DNA from 2 places in the Mesorhizobium sp. M1050 genome. Region 1 is predicted to be linked to the other one. Evidence: predicted binding sites of a transcription regulator. Region 1 holds the regulator's gene; the other holds the start of a gene.
What was found. The regulator PhoB, encoded in region 1, activates phosphate uptake and scavenging genes when phosphate is short. The targets are predictions, from matches to a motif close to TGTCATNNANCTGTCAT.

Region 1 (7,393 bases):
ATCCGACGTTCAGCGTCACGTTCGATTCCACCTGAACCATCTGCGAACGGACGGCATCGAACGAAGTGAAGTCATAGCCGTTAAGGCGCACCACATCGGTCGCACCGAAATCGAAGATAAGATCGCTTCCATTTCCTTTGGAGATGGCGAAAGTGTCGGCGCCGTCACCGCCGATCAGGACATCATTTCCCTTGCCGCCATCCAGCGTCTGATGACCCGACCCGCCCTTGATGATGTTGTCCAACGCATTTCCGAACGCATATCGATTGGCGCCGGTAACGACCAGGTTCTCGAAATTGTCGGGGAGCTTGTAGCTCATCCAGGTGTCGATCGTGTCGATCCCTGCCCCGGGATCTTCGACCGCCTTATTGTTGGTGGAATAGAGATGATAATAGTCGTCGCCGGCGCCACCGTACATCGTGACATTGACGCCGGTGTCTCCCCAGAAGGAGTCGTTGCCTGAGGTGCCATGCAGTTCGGCCCCGGCTCCGGTTGCCGAGAACCAATGACTGGACGCGCCGGTGTAGGGAAGAGGAATACCTTTGGCGTTTAAGACCGTGCTCATCAGAAATCCTTCCTCTTAGTGTCCGACCTGGTCAAATCATTCGGCGCAGGGTCCGGCGACCGCTTTCAAAGCAACGTTGCAAAGAACGAGATCGTTCCCGCGGAATCGTCATCAGATCCAAGATCGTATTGACTATTCGGAGCACATACAATCAATAAAGAAGAGGGAAACTCGCTCTTAGTCGGATAAAATTTTTAATAAAATTGCGCATTTATGCGAAACCACATCCTCTAGCGGGCACATAGCCATATTAGTTCAAATTGTTTCTTGATGCGCGTGACTTTGATCGGAGTTCTGCGGGCAAGATAGCAATGTGACCAACTAAAGCGTGTCACGGGCCGTGCTTCCTGCGGCCAGCCTGGCAGAAAAGCGAATTGGGAGATCGGAGGGCAATCGCCAGCCAGTCAAGGTACGCGCCGAGCCCGCGACCGCGAAGGGCAGTTAAAACTTCGATCCCGCCTGCTTGAATGTCTGGATCGCGTGGCCATTGGCGACCACCTGCTGATCAAGTTTGAACCTTGGTTCCGATCTATCGGCTAGTCTTCCCTGATCGAGTAGCCTGCGCCCCGAATGGTGCGGATGACGTCGGGCATGCGGCCGTTGTTGACGGCTTTGCGCAGCCGCCCGACATGCACGTCCACCGTGCGTTCGTCGATGTAGATCGTTTCGCCCCAGACGTTGTCGAGCAGCTGGCTGCGCGAGAACACGCGGCCGGGATGGCGCATCATGAATTCGAGCAGGCGGAATTCGGTCGGCCCGAGCCGGATCTCGCTCTTCTTGCGATAGACCCGGTGCGATTCTCGATCGAGCACGATGTCGCCGACCTTCAGCACGCTGGACAGCAGTTCCGGCTTGGCACGGCGCAGCAGCGCCTTGACCCTGGCCATGAACTCCGGTGTCGAAAACGGCTTGACCAGATAATCGTCGGCGCCGGTCGAGAGGCCCCGCACGCGATCGCTCTCCTCGCCGCGCGCGGTCAGCATGATGATCGGCAGCCGCTCGGTCTCGGGACGCATTCGCAGGCGCCGGCAGAGTTCGATGCCGGAGACCGCCGGCACCATCCAGTCGAGCACCAGAAGGTCGGGCACGTTCTCCTGCAGCCGGATCTCGGCCTCGTCGCCGCGCGTCACGACCTCGACCTGATAGCCCTCGGACTCCAGATTGTAACGGAGCAGCACGCCTAGCGGCTCCTCGTCCTCCACCACCATGATGCGTGGCGCGATCATCGGCTGGTTACCCCTGTCGTCATGCCGCGGGCGCGGACATTGTCGTCTCGTCCTGTTTCGGACGATTGGCCGGCAGCTGCGTGCCGGTCAAAACATAATAGGCATTTTCCGCGATGTTGGTGACATGGTCGCCGATGCGCTCGAGGTTCTTGGCGCAGAACAAAAGATGCGTGCACGCGGTGATGTTGCGCGGGTCTTCCATCATATAGGTGAGAAGCTCGCGGAACACGGAGGTGTATTTGACGTCGATGCGTTCGTCGTCGGCACGCAGTTTCGCCAGCGCGGCGGCGTCACGCGCCGCATATTCCTCGATGACGCCCTGCACCTGGATCAGCACCAGTTGTGCCATTCCATCGATCGAGTGCGAAAGGTCGCGCGGCGTGACGCTGAGGCCGACAGTGCCGACACGCTTGGCGATGTTCTTGGCAAGGTCGCCGATGCGTTCGAGATCGCCGGCCATGCGGATAGAACCGACGACATGGCGCAGATCATCGGCCATCGGCTGCCGCTTGGCGATCAGCGTGATTGCGCGGTCGTCGAGCTCGCGCTGGCGCGCGTCCATGATCGCATCATCGGAGACGACGCGCTGTGCCAAGGCGTTGTCGGAATTCAAGAGCGCCTTGGTCGCACCGCCGACCATCGAGCTGGCGAGATCGCCCATGTCGCTGATGAGCTTGCTGATCTGACCGAGATCCTCGTCGAAAGAAGCGACTGTGTGTTCGCTCATGATCCTGTTCCTCGTATGCCTGAGCTCAGCCGAAGCGGCCGGTGATGTAGTCCTGCGTGCGCTTCTCGCGGGGCGACGTGAAGATCTTCTCGGTGCGGTCGAACTCGACCAGCTCGCCCAGATACATGAAGGCCGTCTGCTTCGATACGCGCGCCGCCTGCTGCATGTTGTGGGTGACGATGACGATCGTGTAGTCGGCTTGCAACTCGTCGATCAGTTCCTCGATCTTGGCGGTCGACAGCGGGTCGAGCGCCGAGGCGGGCTCGTCGAGCAGGATGACTTCCGGCTTCACCGCCACGGTGCGGGCGATGCAGAGCCGCTGCTGCTGGCCGCCGGAGAGGCTGAGGCCGCTGGCGTCGAGCTTGTCCTTGACCTCGGTCCAGAGTGCCGCGCGCTTCAGCGCCTGCTCGACGCGGCCGTCCATCTCCGACTTGCTCAGCTTCTCGTAGAGCCTGATGCCGAACGCGATGTTTTCATAGATCGACATCGGAAATGGCGTCGGCTTCTGGAACACCATGCCGATCTTGGTGCGCAGCAGGTTGAGGTCCTGCGAGCGGTCGAGAACGTTCTGGCCGTCGAGCAGCACCTGACCTTCGGCCGTCTGCTTGGGATAGAGCTCGTAGATGCGGTTGAAGACGCGCAGCAGCGTCGACTTCCCGCAGCCCGAAGGCCCGATGAAGGCGGTGACGCTGCGCTCCGGCAAGGACAGCGTAATGTCCTTCAGCGCCTTCGACTGGCCGTAGTAGAAGTTGAGGTTCTTGACCTCGATCTTGGCCTTGGCGGTGGCCTCGGCGGCGATCGTCATGTCTGGAGACAACATCTGGCTCATTTGTCCTCTCTGCGTCCGGTCAGGCTGCGCGCAACGATGCTGAGCGCAAGAACCGTCAATGTGATGATGAGTGCGCCGGTCCAGGCCAGTTGCTGCCATTCCTCGTAGGGGCTGAGAGCGAACTGGAAGATGGTGACAGGCAGGCTGGCCATCGGCGCGTTGAGATTGCTCGACCAGAACTGGTTGTTGAGCGCCGTGAAGAGCAGTGGTGCCGTCTCGCCGGAGATACGGGCGATCGACAGCAATATGCCGGTGACAATGCCCGATAGCGCGGCGCGGTAGGCGACCGACTTGATGACCACCCAGCGCGGTGCGCCGATCGCGGTGCCGGCTTCGCGCAAGGCGTTCGGCACCAAATTGAGCATGTCTTCGGTGGTGCGTACCACCACCGGAATGACGAGGATGGCGAGCGCGACAGCACCGGCGATTGCCGAGAAATGCCCCATCGGCCGCACCATAAGTTCGTAGACGAACAGGCCGATGATGATCGACGGCGCCGACAGCAGGATGTCGTTGATGAAGCGCACCACGGTGGTCAGCCTGGAAAAGCGACCGTATTCGGCCATGTAAGTGCCGGCCAGCACTCCGATCGGCGTACCGACGATGACGGCGATGATCGTCATGACCACGCTGCCATAGATGGCGTTGAGCAGGCCGCCGGCGTCGCCGGGAGGCGGCGTCATCTGCGTGAAGACGTCAAGGGACAGGCCGGCCGCGCCCTTGTAGACCAGCGCGCCGAGGATGAGCGCCAGCCAGGCAAGTCCGATGCCCGCCGCGGTGACACACAGCGTCATCATCACGGCATTCTTCCTCTTGCGGCTCTGGTGAAGCGATGTGGCTGTCGACATCGGTCAGGCTCCGGTGCGGGCGTCGATGCGCATCAGCATGTAGCGGGCGATGGCAAGGATCAGGAAGGTGATGACGAACAGGATCAGGCCGAGCGCCACCAGCGAAGAGGTGTAGAGGTCGCCGACGGCTTCGGTGAACTCATTGGCGATGGTCGCGGAGATCGTCGTTGCCGGCGCGAACAGCGAGGTTGAGATGCGGTGCGCGTTTCCGATGACGAAGGTGACCGCCATGGTTTCGCCCAGCGCGCGGCCAAGGCCGAGCATGACGCCGCCCATGATGCCGATCCTCGTGTAGGGAATGACGACGCGGCGGGTCACTTCCCAGGTCGTGCAGCCGATGCCGTAGGCCGATTCCTTTAGCACCGGCGGTACCGTGTCGAAGACGTCCTTGGTGATCGAGGTGATGAAGGGCAGCACCATGATGGCGAGGATCAGCGACGAGGTCAGCAGGCCGATGCCATAGGGCGGACCGGCAAACAGGCTGCCGAGGCCGGGAATGCCGTGGAACACGCCGATGATGAAGGGCTGCACGGTCGTCTGCAGGAACGGCGCCAGCACGAACAGGCCCCAGATGCCGTAAATGATCGAGGGGATGCCGGCCAGCAGTTCCACCGCCATGCCGATCGGCCGCCGCAGCGGGCGCGGGCAAAGCTCGGTGAGAAAGATGGCGATGCCGATGCCGAGCGGCACGGCGATCAGGATGGCGATGGCCGACGTGATGATGGTGCCGTAGATCGGTGCCAGCGCGCCGAATTTCTCCGTCACCGGATTCCAGCTTTCGCTGGTCAGGAAAGAGAAGCCGAAGGTCGACAGGGCTTGCCAGGATCCGGCAAACAGCGAGATCGCGACGCCGCCAAGCAGGACCAGCACCAATATGGCGGCGGCCCGGGTCATCCCGTGGAAGATTGCGTCGGTCAGCGCGAATCGTCTGACGATCGCGTCGCGCGAACCTCGAATGGCTGGCAAGGCTTCCTGGACAGCGCTCATGTGAAGCTCGGCTCTTTGAGTTGAGGGAAAGGAGCGCCGCGCCGCGGCGCTCCTTCGAAGGATGTTACTCGCCTGCGAAGACCGGCTTCCCGTCGGCCTGGATGTCGGCCTTCCAGGAGGTCTTGATCAAGTCGACGACGCTGTCGGGGATCGAGACATAGTCGAGCGCCTTGGCGGTATCCTTGCCGTCCTTGTAGGCCCAGGCGAAGAACTTCAGCGCTTCGCCGGTGGCGGCGGCATCGTTGGGAACCTTGTGGATCAGCACCCAGGTCGAAGCAGCGATCGGCCAGCTGGTGTCGCCGGGTTCGTTGGTGATGATGACGTTGAAGTTCTTCGCGCCTTTGAAATCGGCATTCGAAGCAGCCGCGCCGAAGGATTCGAGCGACGGCTCGACGACCTTGCCGGCGGCATTCACCAGCTTGGAGTAGGAAAGGCTATTCTGCTTGGCATAGGCATACTCGACGTAGCCGATGCCGCCGTCGGTCTGCTTGACGGTATTGGCAACGCCTTCGCTGCCCTTGGCGCCGACGCCAGTTGGCCATTCGACGGCTGTGTCCGAACCGACCTTGTCCTTCCAGTCAGGCGACAGCTTGACCAGATAGTTAGTGAAGTTGAAGGTCGTGCCCGAGCCGTCCGAGCGATGCACGACGGCAATCGCGGTGGACGGCAGGGTCAGGTTCGGGTTCAGCGCCTTGATCGCCGCATCATCCCAGGTGGTGATGGCGCCGAGGTAGATCTGGGCCAGGGTCGCGCCGTCAAGAACAAGTTCGCCCGGCTTGATGCCGGTCAGGTTGACGATCGGCACGATGCCGCCCATCACCATCGGGAACTGCACGAGGCCGTTCTTTTCCAGGTCGGCGTCGGACATTGGCTTGTCGGTGGCGCCGAAGGTCACGGTCTTGGCGATGACCTGCTTGATGCCGCCGCCCGAACCGATCGACTGGTAATTGAGGCCGACGCCGGTGTCTTTCTTGTAGGTGTCGGCCCATTTGGCGAACACCGGATAGATGAAGGTCGAGCCGGCGCCGGAAAGATCAGCTGCCATTGCCGCGGAAAGGGTGAAAGTGGACGCCGTAGCCATTGCGATCGCAACGGCCGCCGAGCGGATGAAATGTCTCATGTGGCCTGCTCCTGTTCGGAAGATGGTCTCTCGGCGCCATTCCTCTCGGCGCCCGCTGAGGCCAATAGCCTTCGATTATTACAGTCGCATGACAGTTTGATGTCACCCCGGTAACGCATGATCGGGATGAACAAATTGTGGCCTGACCAGCACTCCTGATGGAGCCCGGCTTTGTCCTCGAAATCAGGGACTTGCTGCGTTTGGCCCGAGGCTGGCCGGCGTTTTGGGATTAGCCGGCCTTATAAAAAAGCCGGACGGGAGCGCGTTGCTCGCGGCCACGATGTCGTGGCCGGGCCATCGCCGAAAAACAGGGTCCGTTGGGGTAGGTTGACGCTGTTCCATGCTGGCGGTCGCTGCTCCCGCCCGTAACTGGGAAGAGCGGAATTCGAATATGGCCATTGTCTTGATCAGGCACAGTTTTGATATGGTGCGATCGCGCCATAGTGCTGCGCGTGGGACGCGTCGCGAATCTTTGCCTGGTTCTCGCGAACCGGCACGGCGAGAACCCCTTACCCGGCGTTACGCTGAACTTGGCGGCTGGCGCCGATCCAGCGCTCGACCTTCTCGAGCAGGGCCCTGGGGCTGATCGGCTTGGACAGGTAGTCGTCCATGCCTGCCTCCAGGCAGCGTTCGCGATCGCCTTTCAGCGCATGCGCGGTGACGCCGACGATCGGCACATGAGTGCCGGTTTCTTCCTCCAGCCGGCGAATGGCGGCGGTCGCCTCCAACCCGTTCATCTCCGGCATCGAGACATCCATCAGGATCATGCACGGATTGAGCCGGCCGAAGGCGTCGAGCGCCTTGCGGCCATTGCCGACGATCTCGAAACCGAAACCGGTCTCGCCGAGAATCTGGGTGAACACCATCTGGTTCACCTCATTGTCTTCTGCCACCAGGATATCCAGCCTGTCGTCTCGACCCGTCGCGAGCAGCCGAGGGCGTAGCGAGGGAGGCTGCAGCAGCGCCCGCTGTTCTGCCGGCGCGGACGGCTGTGGTGGCACCATATCGCCCGAAGGGACGGTGCCTGCGAGCGGCAGGGCGTCGCTGCCGGTCGTGTTGTGGCGATGCCGCTGGATGGTTGCGACCAGCGT
Region 2 (7,393 bases), on a different contig from region 1:
CATACTGGCGGTTTTCGCACTTGGCATTCTGCCTGCGCGGGCATTGGAATCCATAAAGCTCCCAGAACCGCCGGACACAGTTGCTTTCAATATCCAGAAGAACGGTGAATCGACTCCGATCACGTTGAGGCAGCTGGAGAAGCTCGGCCTCTATAGGATCACCACCCCAAGCCCTTTCGAAAGCGGCCAGCTTACGTTTGAAGGCGTCCTGTTCAGCGATGTGCTCAAGCTGGTTGGATTGGAGGGCAAGGATTCTGTTGTTCTGCGAGCCGTCGACGATTATGTGCAGATAATTCCGAGAGAGGACTGGACCGACGGTCCTCTCCTGCTTGCCACGCGACAGGATGGAAAGTTACTGACCCGACGCACTCAGGGTCCCACCCGGCTCGTATACCCCCTCAATGACTATCCTAGCTTCGATACGCCGATTCGCAAACCACGATGGGTCTGGCTGATCAAGGCGATCGAATCCGGCAACTAGCGCCCGCGTGACCTTGATGGCAAGGTTTGGAAAGACGGGCTGGCGAGTTCCGGTTACATACGGGACAGCTATAGCTGCGGCGGTGGCCTGTTCGGGCATCTTGATCACGATGTTGTTTCTCAGCATCAGCAAGATCGAGTCCTCGCTGCCACGGTTCGGGTTTTTCGCCATCCGCGAATTCCACATCGCCATACGCGACGTGACGCACTTGCGGGATATGGTTTCGCTCGCTCAAGCCGCGCCCACGTCCGCAGCAAGCCTCGATCAGCTATTGGCGGCAAATGATCTGGTTTATGTCCGCTTCGAGCGGGTCGACGGCAGTGGAACTAGTCGCGAAATTCCGGCCTATGCGGCGATCGTGCCGCGCGTCAACGACTCGGTAACGCGGATTGATGCGCTGATCGCGGCCGGGCTACCTCTCGATGCAGACAGATTGAAGGAAATGGGGCTTGAACTCGATCAGATCGTAGCCCGAATGAATGATGAGTATTATAAATTCGGCGAACAGGTAAACGCCGATCTCTACGCCTCGGAAATCAGCCTGAATAGATTTAATTATCAGATAGCCTTCGCATTGGCGATCTTGTCACTACTTGCAATCGGAACGGCCGTGTTGCTTATCGGCCGCCGCGAGACCATAAAGAAACTGGAATTTCTGGCTTGGCGTGACGCGACTACTGGTCTGAAGAATCGTGCCTGGATGTCGGCCAACAGAGACGATTTGCTGGATCAGGCGAAGCTAGCTGGCAAGCAACTCCATCTTTACCTGATCGACCTCGATCATTTCAAGAATGTGAACGATACGTTCGGCCATCACGTTGGCGATCTCCTGCTGAAAGCCGTCGCCGAAATCCTGCAGTTGATCGAACGTCCCGGCGATGTATTTGCTGTTCGACTGGGTGGAGACGAGTTCGCCATCATCGAGATTGGAGTGGTGCATTCGGCCGAAAAAGCTCTCGGCAATCGTCTTCGGGAGCAATTGAATGGGTTTGCCGAATTGGAAGGGCATCAAGTTCGAGTTGGCGCAAGCATCGGCATGGCCAGTTTTCCGGAGCATGGTGCGGACATTTCAACCTTGATGCGCAATGCGGATAGCGCTCTCTACGCCGCAAAAGCCCAGGGGCGAGCTGATCTGGTGACATTTTCTCCTGCAATCCTCAGCCAAATCGATGTGCAACTTGGTGAAGAGGCCGCAATCAAGCGAGCGCTTAATTGCGACGAATTTTTCCTGGTCTGGCAACCGCAATTCGAGTTGGCAACCGGCCGCATGACCGGTGCCGAGGCCCTGGTCCGCTGGCGCGACCCGATCTCAGGGGCGATTCGACCGCCGATATCGTTTATTCCAACAGCCGAACGAAGTGACCTGATATTGGAACTCGACAAATTGGTCTTGAGCAAGGCTTGCCGGCAGGCAGCACAGTGGCTGCCCATTTGCCCGGAGGACTTTGTCTGCTCGGCAAATGTTTCAGGCAAGAGTCTTCAGAACGACGTCTACTTCACCCACCTGGTTGAAGTGTTGCGACAAACGGGACTGCCGGCGTCACGTCTGCAGCTGGAAATTACTGAAGGGGTGTTTGTCCAGAACAGCCGAAGCGCTTTGCATATCCTGACTGAAATTCGAAACATCGGAGTTAGTTTGGCACTCGACGATTTTGGCTCCGGCTATGCGAGTTTCGGCTATCTCGCCGATTTCAACCTGGATCAGTTGAAGATCGACCGGTCGTTCTTGAGCGATTTGGCGTCGTCCCCGAAGAAGCAGAATGTCGTGCGAGGGATCATAGCGCTGGCCAATTCGCTCAGCCTGACAGTCGTGGCCGAGGGGGTGGAAAACGAAGCGCAGCTAGATTTTCTGATCGCTGAACAATGCCACCGCGCTCAAGGGTTCTTCATGTCCAAGCCCATCGAAGAAACGGTGCTGACAAATCATATGATTGCGCGGCGCGGCAGGACGAGAAGCGCAGGAAAATTCAAGCTGAGCCTCTCCGCCTGATCATCGTTCGAAGCCTCATCCCGAACAAACAGGATGCGCGGGGGCGCGTCACAGTCCGGTCAGATCATCGCCATGCCGCCGTTTACATGGATGGTCTGGCCCGTGACATAGGCGGCTTCGTTGGAGGCGAGATAGGCGACGGCGGACGCGACTTCAACGCTGGTGCCCATGCGGCGCGTCGGGATCGCCGCCATGATCGCCTCTTTCTGCTTGTCGTTGAGCTTGCCGGTCATCGCCGATTCGATGAAGCCCGGGGCGACGCAGTTGACGGTGATGTTGCGAGTGGCGATCTCCTGCGCCAGTGATTTGGAAAAGCCGATCATGCCGGCCTTGGAGGCGCAGTAGTTGGTCTGGCCGGGATTGCCGGTGACGCCGACGACCGAGGTGATGTTGATGATGCGCCCGTGGCGGCGGCGCATCATCGGATGGGTGAGCTCGCGGGTCAGCCTGAACACTGCGGTCAGATTGACCTCGAGCACGGTGTCCCAGTCGGCATCCGACATGCGCACGAACAGCCCGTCCTTGGTGATGCCAGCGTTGTTGACGAGGATGTCGACACCTTCGAGATCGGCCTCGGCCTTCTGGCCGAGCGCCTTGACCTCGTCACGGTTCGACAAATTGGCTGGGAACAGCTTGACCCGGTCGCCAAGCTCGGTAGCCAGCGCTTCCAGTTTCTCGACGCGGGTGCCATGCAGGCCGACGATAGCGCCTTGCGCATGCAGCACCCTGGCGATGGCCTCGCCGATGCCCCCGGATGCACCGGTTACGAGCGCCTTGCGGCCGGTCAATTCGAACATTTTTGTCTCCTGATTGAGAAGAACACTCTTTTATAGGGATGGGATCGAATGACGCTTTATGCAAGCGCCGCCAGCGCCGCCTCGACCTCGGCCGCTGAGCCGACCGACGCGGTCGCGATGTCGCGGTTGATGCGCCGCGCCAATCCTGAAAGCACCTTTCCGGCGCCGATCTCATAAAGCGTGGTGACACCGTTTGCACCAAGCCATTCCACAGTCTCGCGCCAGCGCACACGGGCGACCACCTGCTCGACCAGACGCCGCGCGATCTCGTCGGGGTCATCGGTCGGGGTGACGGTGACGTTGGAGACGATGGGCACGACCGGCGCGGCCTTCGTCACGCTGGCCAGTGCCTCGCGCATGATCTCGGCCGCGGGCGTCATCAGTGCGGAGTGGAAGGGCGCAGACACCTGCAGCATCAGCGCGCGCTTGGCTCCCTTTTCAGTGCACAGTTTTGCCGCCAGTTCCACCGCGGCTCTTGCACCGGAAATGACCAACTGGCCACCGCCATTGTCGTTCGCCACCTGGCAGACAGAGCCCTTCCCGGACGCTTGGGCGGCCTCGGCGCAGGCAGCTTCGACATCGGCCTGCTCCAGTCCGATGATCGCCGCCATAGCGCCCTCGCCGGCCGGCACCGCCGCCTGCATGGCGTTGCCACGGATGCGCAAGAGCCGGGCGGCATCGGCAACCGAAACGAAGCCCGCCGCCGCGAGCGCCGAATATTCGCCCAGCGAATGGCCGGCGACATAGGCGACTTTGCCTTTCAGCGACAAACCACGCGATTCCAGCGCCCGGATCGCGGCCAGCGACACCGCCATCAGCGCCGGTTGCGCATTGGCGGTCAGCGTCAACGTCTCTTCCGGTCCTTCCCAGATCAGCTTCGTCAGGTTTTCGCCGAGCGCGTCATCGACCTCCTGGAAAATCCTGCGCGCCTCCGGAAAGGCGTCGGCGAGATCCTTGCCCATGCCGACAGCCTGGCTGCCTTGTCCAGGAAAGGTGAATGCAACGGCCATGCGAGGGCTCCCAAGGGTTGGTTTTGCTTGCCTGGTAGACGAGTTTTGCTTGCCTGTGACGCAAGGCAGGCTGCCAAGTCAAGCCACTTCAATCCTTCCTGACGGCAGTGTCACCCGCCGAGTGCCTGTTCCGAAAAGCTTTTTGCCGATCACACCTGATGAAAACCGCTCACGATTCGTTTGCTGGCTCTTCTTATTTTGCTTACAGGCGCTAGCATTGCGTGACAAATCCATGACAATCGAGTGACGTGTTGTCGCTGGGTGGGGAAATCAAAAGTGGCAAAGAGTTCAAAACGCGCCGGTAAGGCCGCGCCACAGTTCCTGGAAGACGACCCCTCCACCGGCTACCTGCCGGGCAGGAGATGGCCGGTCGTGCGCTATGGTCTGGTCAGCCTGGCCATCGCTGCCATCCTGGTGTTTGCCATCGAACTGATCGTGCGCGGCGACTTTGCCGGCACGGTCTCCTTCTTCCTGCAGCCGCTCAAGCCGGGCTGGACCACCATTGTCGTGTTTGCGCTGATCCTGGTTGGCCTCGATGCGGTGCTTGGGCGCAGCCACCAGAGCCTGATGATTGTCGCGCCGCTGACGCTTTCCCTTGCTTTCGTCGGTCACCAGAAATCTCACTATCTCGGCGATCCGCTCTATCCGACCGATTTCCTCTATGCCCGCCAGATCTTCGCGCTGTTGCCGCTCCTGGTGCGCGATCGGCCGATGACCGCGCTCGCCATGGTCGTCGGCATCGTCGCCGGCCTATCGCTGCTCGTCTACGGCTGGCGGCTGTGGCGCCGCAAGGTACCGGCGCTCAGCCGCAAGGGGCGCCTCGCCCGGCTGACGCTGGCAGTGCCGCTGCTCGCCTTCTTCGTTTCGATCATGGATTACGCCACCTTCTCCTGGACCAGGGATCGGCTGCAGATCATACCGATCATGTGGGACCAGAAGGAGAACTATGCCTCCAACGGTTTTGCGCTGGCCTTTGCCCTCAACGTGCCGATGGCGCATGTCTCGGCGCCACCGGGCTATTCCGACAAGGCAATTGCCGCGATCGGCAGGCCCGACGTAAGCGCCTCGGTACCGGCAGAGAAGCCCGACATCATCATCGTCATGAGCGAATCCTTCTGGGATCCGACCAAGCTGCCCGGAGTCAGCATCAAGCCAGATCCGATCCCCAATGTACGGGCGCTGCGCTCGGGCTCTATGTTCTCGCCGGAATTCGGCGGCATGACCGCCAACATCGAGTTCGAGGCGTTGACCGGCTTCTCGAATGCGTTCCTGCCGGCCGGCAGCATCCCCTATCAGCAATATGTGCGCACGCCGACGCCTTCGCTGGCAACCTTCCTCAAGAGCCAGGGTTACCGGGCGCGCGCCATCCACCCCGGCACGAACTGGTTCTGGAACCGTGGCGCGGTCTATGCTGATTTCGGCTTCAACGACTTCAAATCGGAAGAGACGCTGCCGCCAATGCAAAAGCGCGGGCCGCTGGCATCGGACGCGGCGATGACCGACGAGATCATCAGCGAGGCGGACGCCAGCGACGAGCCGGTGTTCTTCTTTGCCGTCAGCCTGCAAAACCACGGCCCCTATGAGCCGAACCGCTACTACAATCCGACGCATACGGTGCAGGCGCCGATCAGCCAATGGGCGCGCGAATCGCTGCTTAGCTACGCCGAGGGCTCAGCCGACGCCGATCGTGGTCTTGAACGCCTCGTCGAATGGGCGAAGAAGCGCTCCCGCCCGACCGTGATCGCCTTCTTCGGCGACCATCTGCCGCCGCTGGGGCCGGTCTACGTCGAAACCGGGTTCCTCAAGGACAATGTCGCGCCGCGCAAGGAAGCGTCGCCCGAGGCCGCCCTCGAACATCACGAGACGCCGCTGGTCATCTGGTCGAATCGCACCGGGCCGGCTCAAGACATAGGTGCCGTCAGCCCGGCCTTCCTGCCCTATCATATCCTAAAGACGGCCGGCATCACGCATCCGTACTACACCGGCTTCCTGGGTCAGATGAGCGAACGGTATCGCGTCGTCGACCGCAACCTGTTGCTGACGCCGGCTGGCGAGGCCACGCCCGATTGGGCGCGGCAGAAAGAGATCGACCCGGCGATCCGCGATTTCCGCCTTTTGCAGTACGATATGATGTTCGGCAAACGCAATGCGGCGCCCGACTTCTTCCCCGAAACGGTCGACAAGGTTGTCGCCCATACGAGTTGAACAGATTTGTCCTTCCGGACCGATTCGGCCGGGAGCTCAGTTCGTCAATTGCAGCTTCGTGAACTTGTTGGCGATCTGCAGGAACACATTCGGCAGCTTGGTCGGATCGTTCACGGCATAATAGTCGCTCGGGTCCGAAGCGCAGGCGCTGTAAAGCGTGCGGTTGGCGGCGGTGTCGGATTGCAGCACCATTGTGTAGATCTGCACGCCCTCGCTCTTCAATTGCGTACAAACGCTTTTGGTCCAGCCGTCGACATTGCGCGCAGCGGTCGTCTGGTTGTCCGATCCGAAACGACCACCCGCCAGATAGCCATAGGGTGTGTAGTCTGATTTTGTCGGCTGTTCGCTGGCGCCATAGACAACGTTCTCGCCATCGGTGAGCAATAGTACGATCTTGCTGATGCCAGGCGTCTTCCATGGCGCGCCACCGGTATAGGGCGCGCCAGGCGACAGCACCCGCATGCCCCATGACAAGCCTTCAGAAACATTGGTACCCGAGCCGTTCCACTCGTTCATCTCGCTTGCCGCCTTACGCAGCTTGTCAAAATCGTTGGTGAGGGGGACGAGCGGTGTGGGGCAAGAGCGGTTGGGACCAACGGTGATGCGCGAGCCAGTCTCGGTGATGAGTTCCTTGGCGGGGGCAACATATTTGGCGATCTTTTCCTTGTCGGACTTGCCGGGCGTCGACACATCGCTGACGAGATCACTGAGATCGATGCCGAGAAGGTTGGTCTTCTTCTTGGCGAGCTTGACCTTGTCGCTGACGTCGTCGAGATAGGAATTGTTGTAGTATCTAGCCGAATTGCCGTAGGAGCTAGACGGCATCTGGGCGTCTTCCGGATCGTCCGGCGCAAAATACGGAACGAACAGCGTGTCGGGCTTGTTCGGATCGGGCGGCGTGTCGGAAATG

Region 2: a site for PhoB is predicted at 4,500-4,516, ahead of NKH57_RS09840 (LTA synthase family protein). Genes of this name have one in related genera too.

What each region holds. Positions count from the first base shown of each region.
Region 1 covers NZ_JAMYMV010000046.1:11,737-19,129, reverse strand. The annotation lists gene eglC (endo-1,3-1,4-beta-glycanase EglC) at 1-565, opposite strand, end outside; gene phoB (phosphate regulon transcriptional regulator PhoB) at 1,102-1,791, opposite strand; gene phoU (phosphate signaling complex protein PhoU) at 1,811-2,518, opposite strand; gene pstB (phosphate ABC transporter ATP-binding protein PstB) at 2,544-3,347, opposite strand; gene pstA (phosphate ABC transporter permease PstA) at 3,344-4,195, opposite strand; gene pstC (phosphate ABC transporter permease subunit PstC) at 4,199-5,182, opposite strand; gene pstS (phosphate ABC transporter substrate-binding protein PstS) at 5,247-6,302, opposite strand; gene NKH57_RS22655 (PAS domain-containing protein) at 6,812-7,393, opposite strand, start outside.
Region 2 covers NZ_JAMYMV010000012.1:29,221-36,613, reverse strand. The annotation lists gene NKH57_RS09860 (putative pterin-binding protein) at 1-481, shown strand, start outside; gene NKH57_RS09855 (putative bifunctional diguanylate cyclase/phosphodiesterase) at 498-2,471, shown strand; gene fabG (3-oxoacyl-[acyl-carrier-protein] reductase) at 2,531-3,268, opposite strand; gene fabD (ACP S-malonyltransferase) at 3,325-4,278, opposite strand; gene NKH57_RS09840 (LTA synthase family protein) at 4,555-6,483, shown strand; gene NKH57_RS09835 (pilus assembly protein TadG-related protein) at 6,520-7,393, opposite strand, start outside.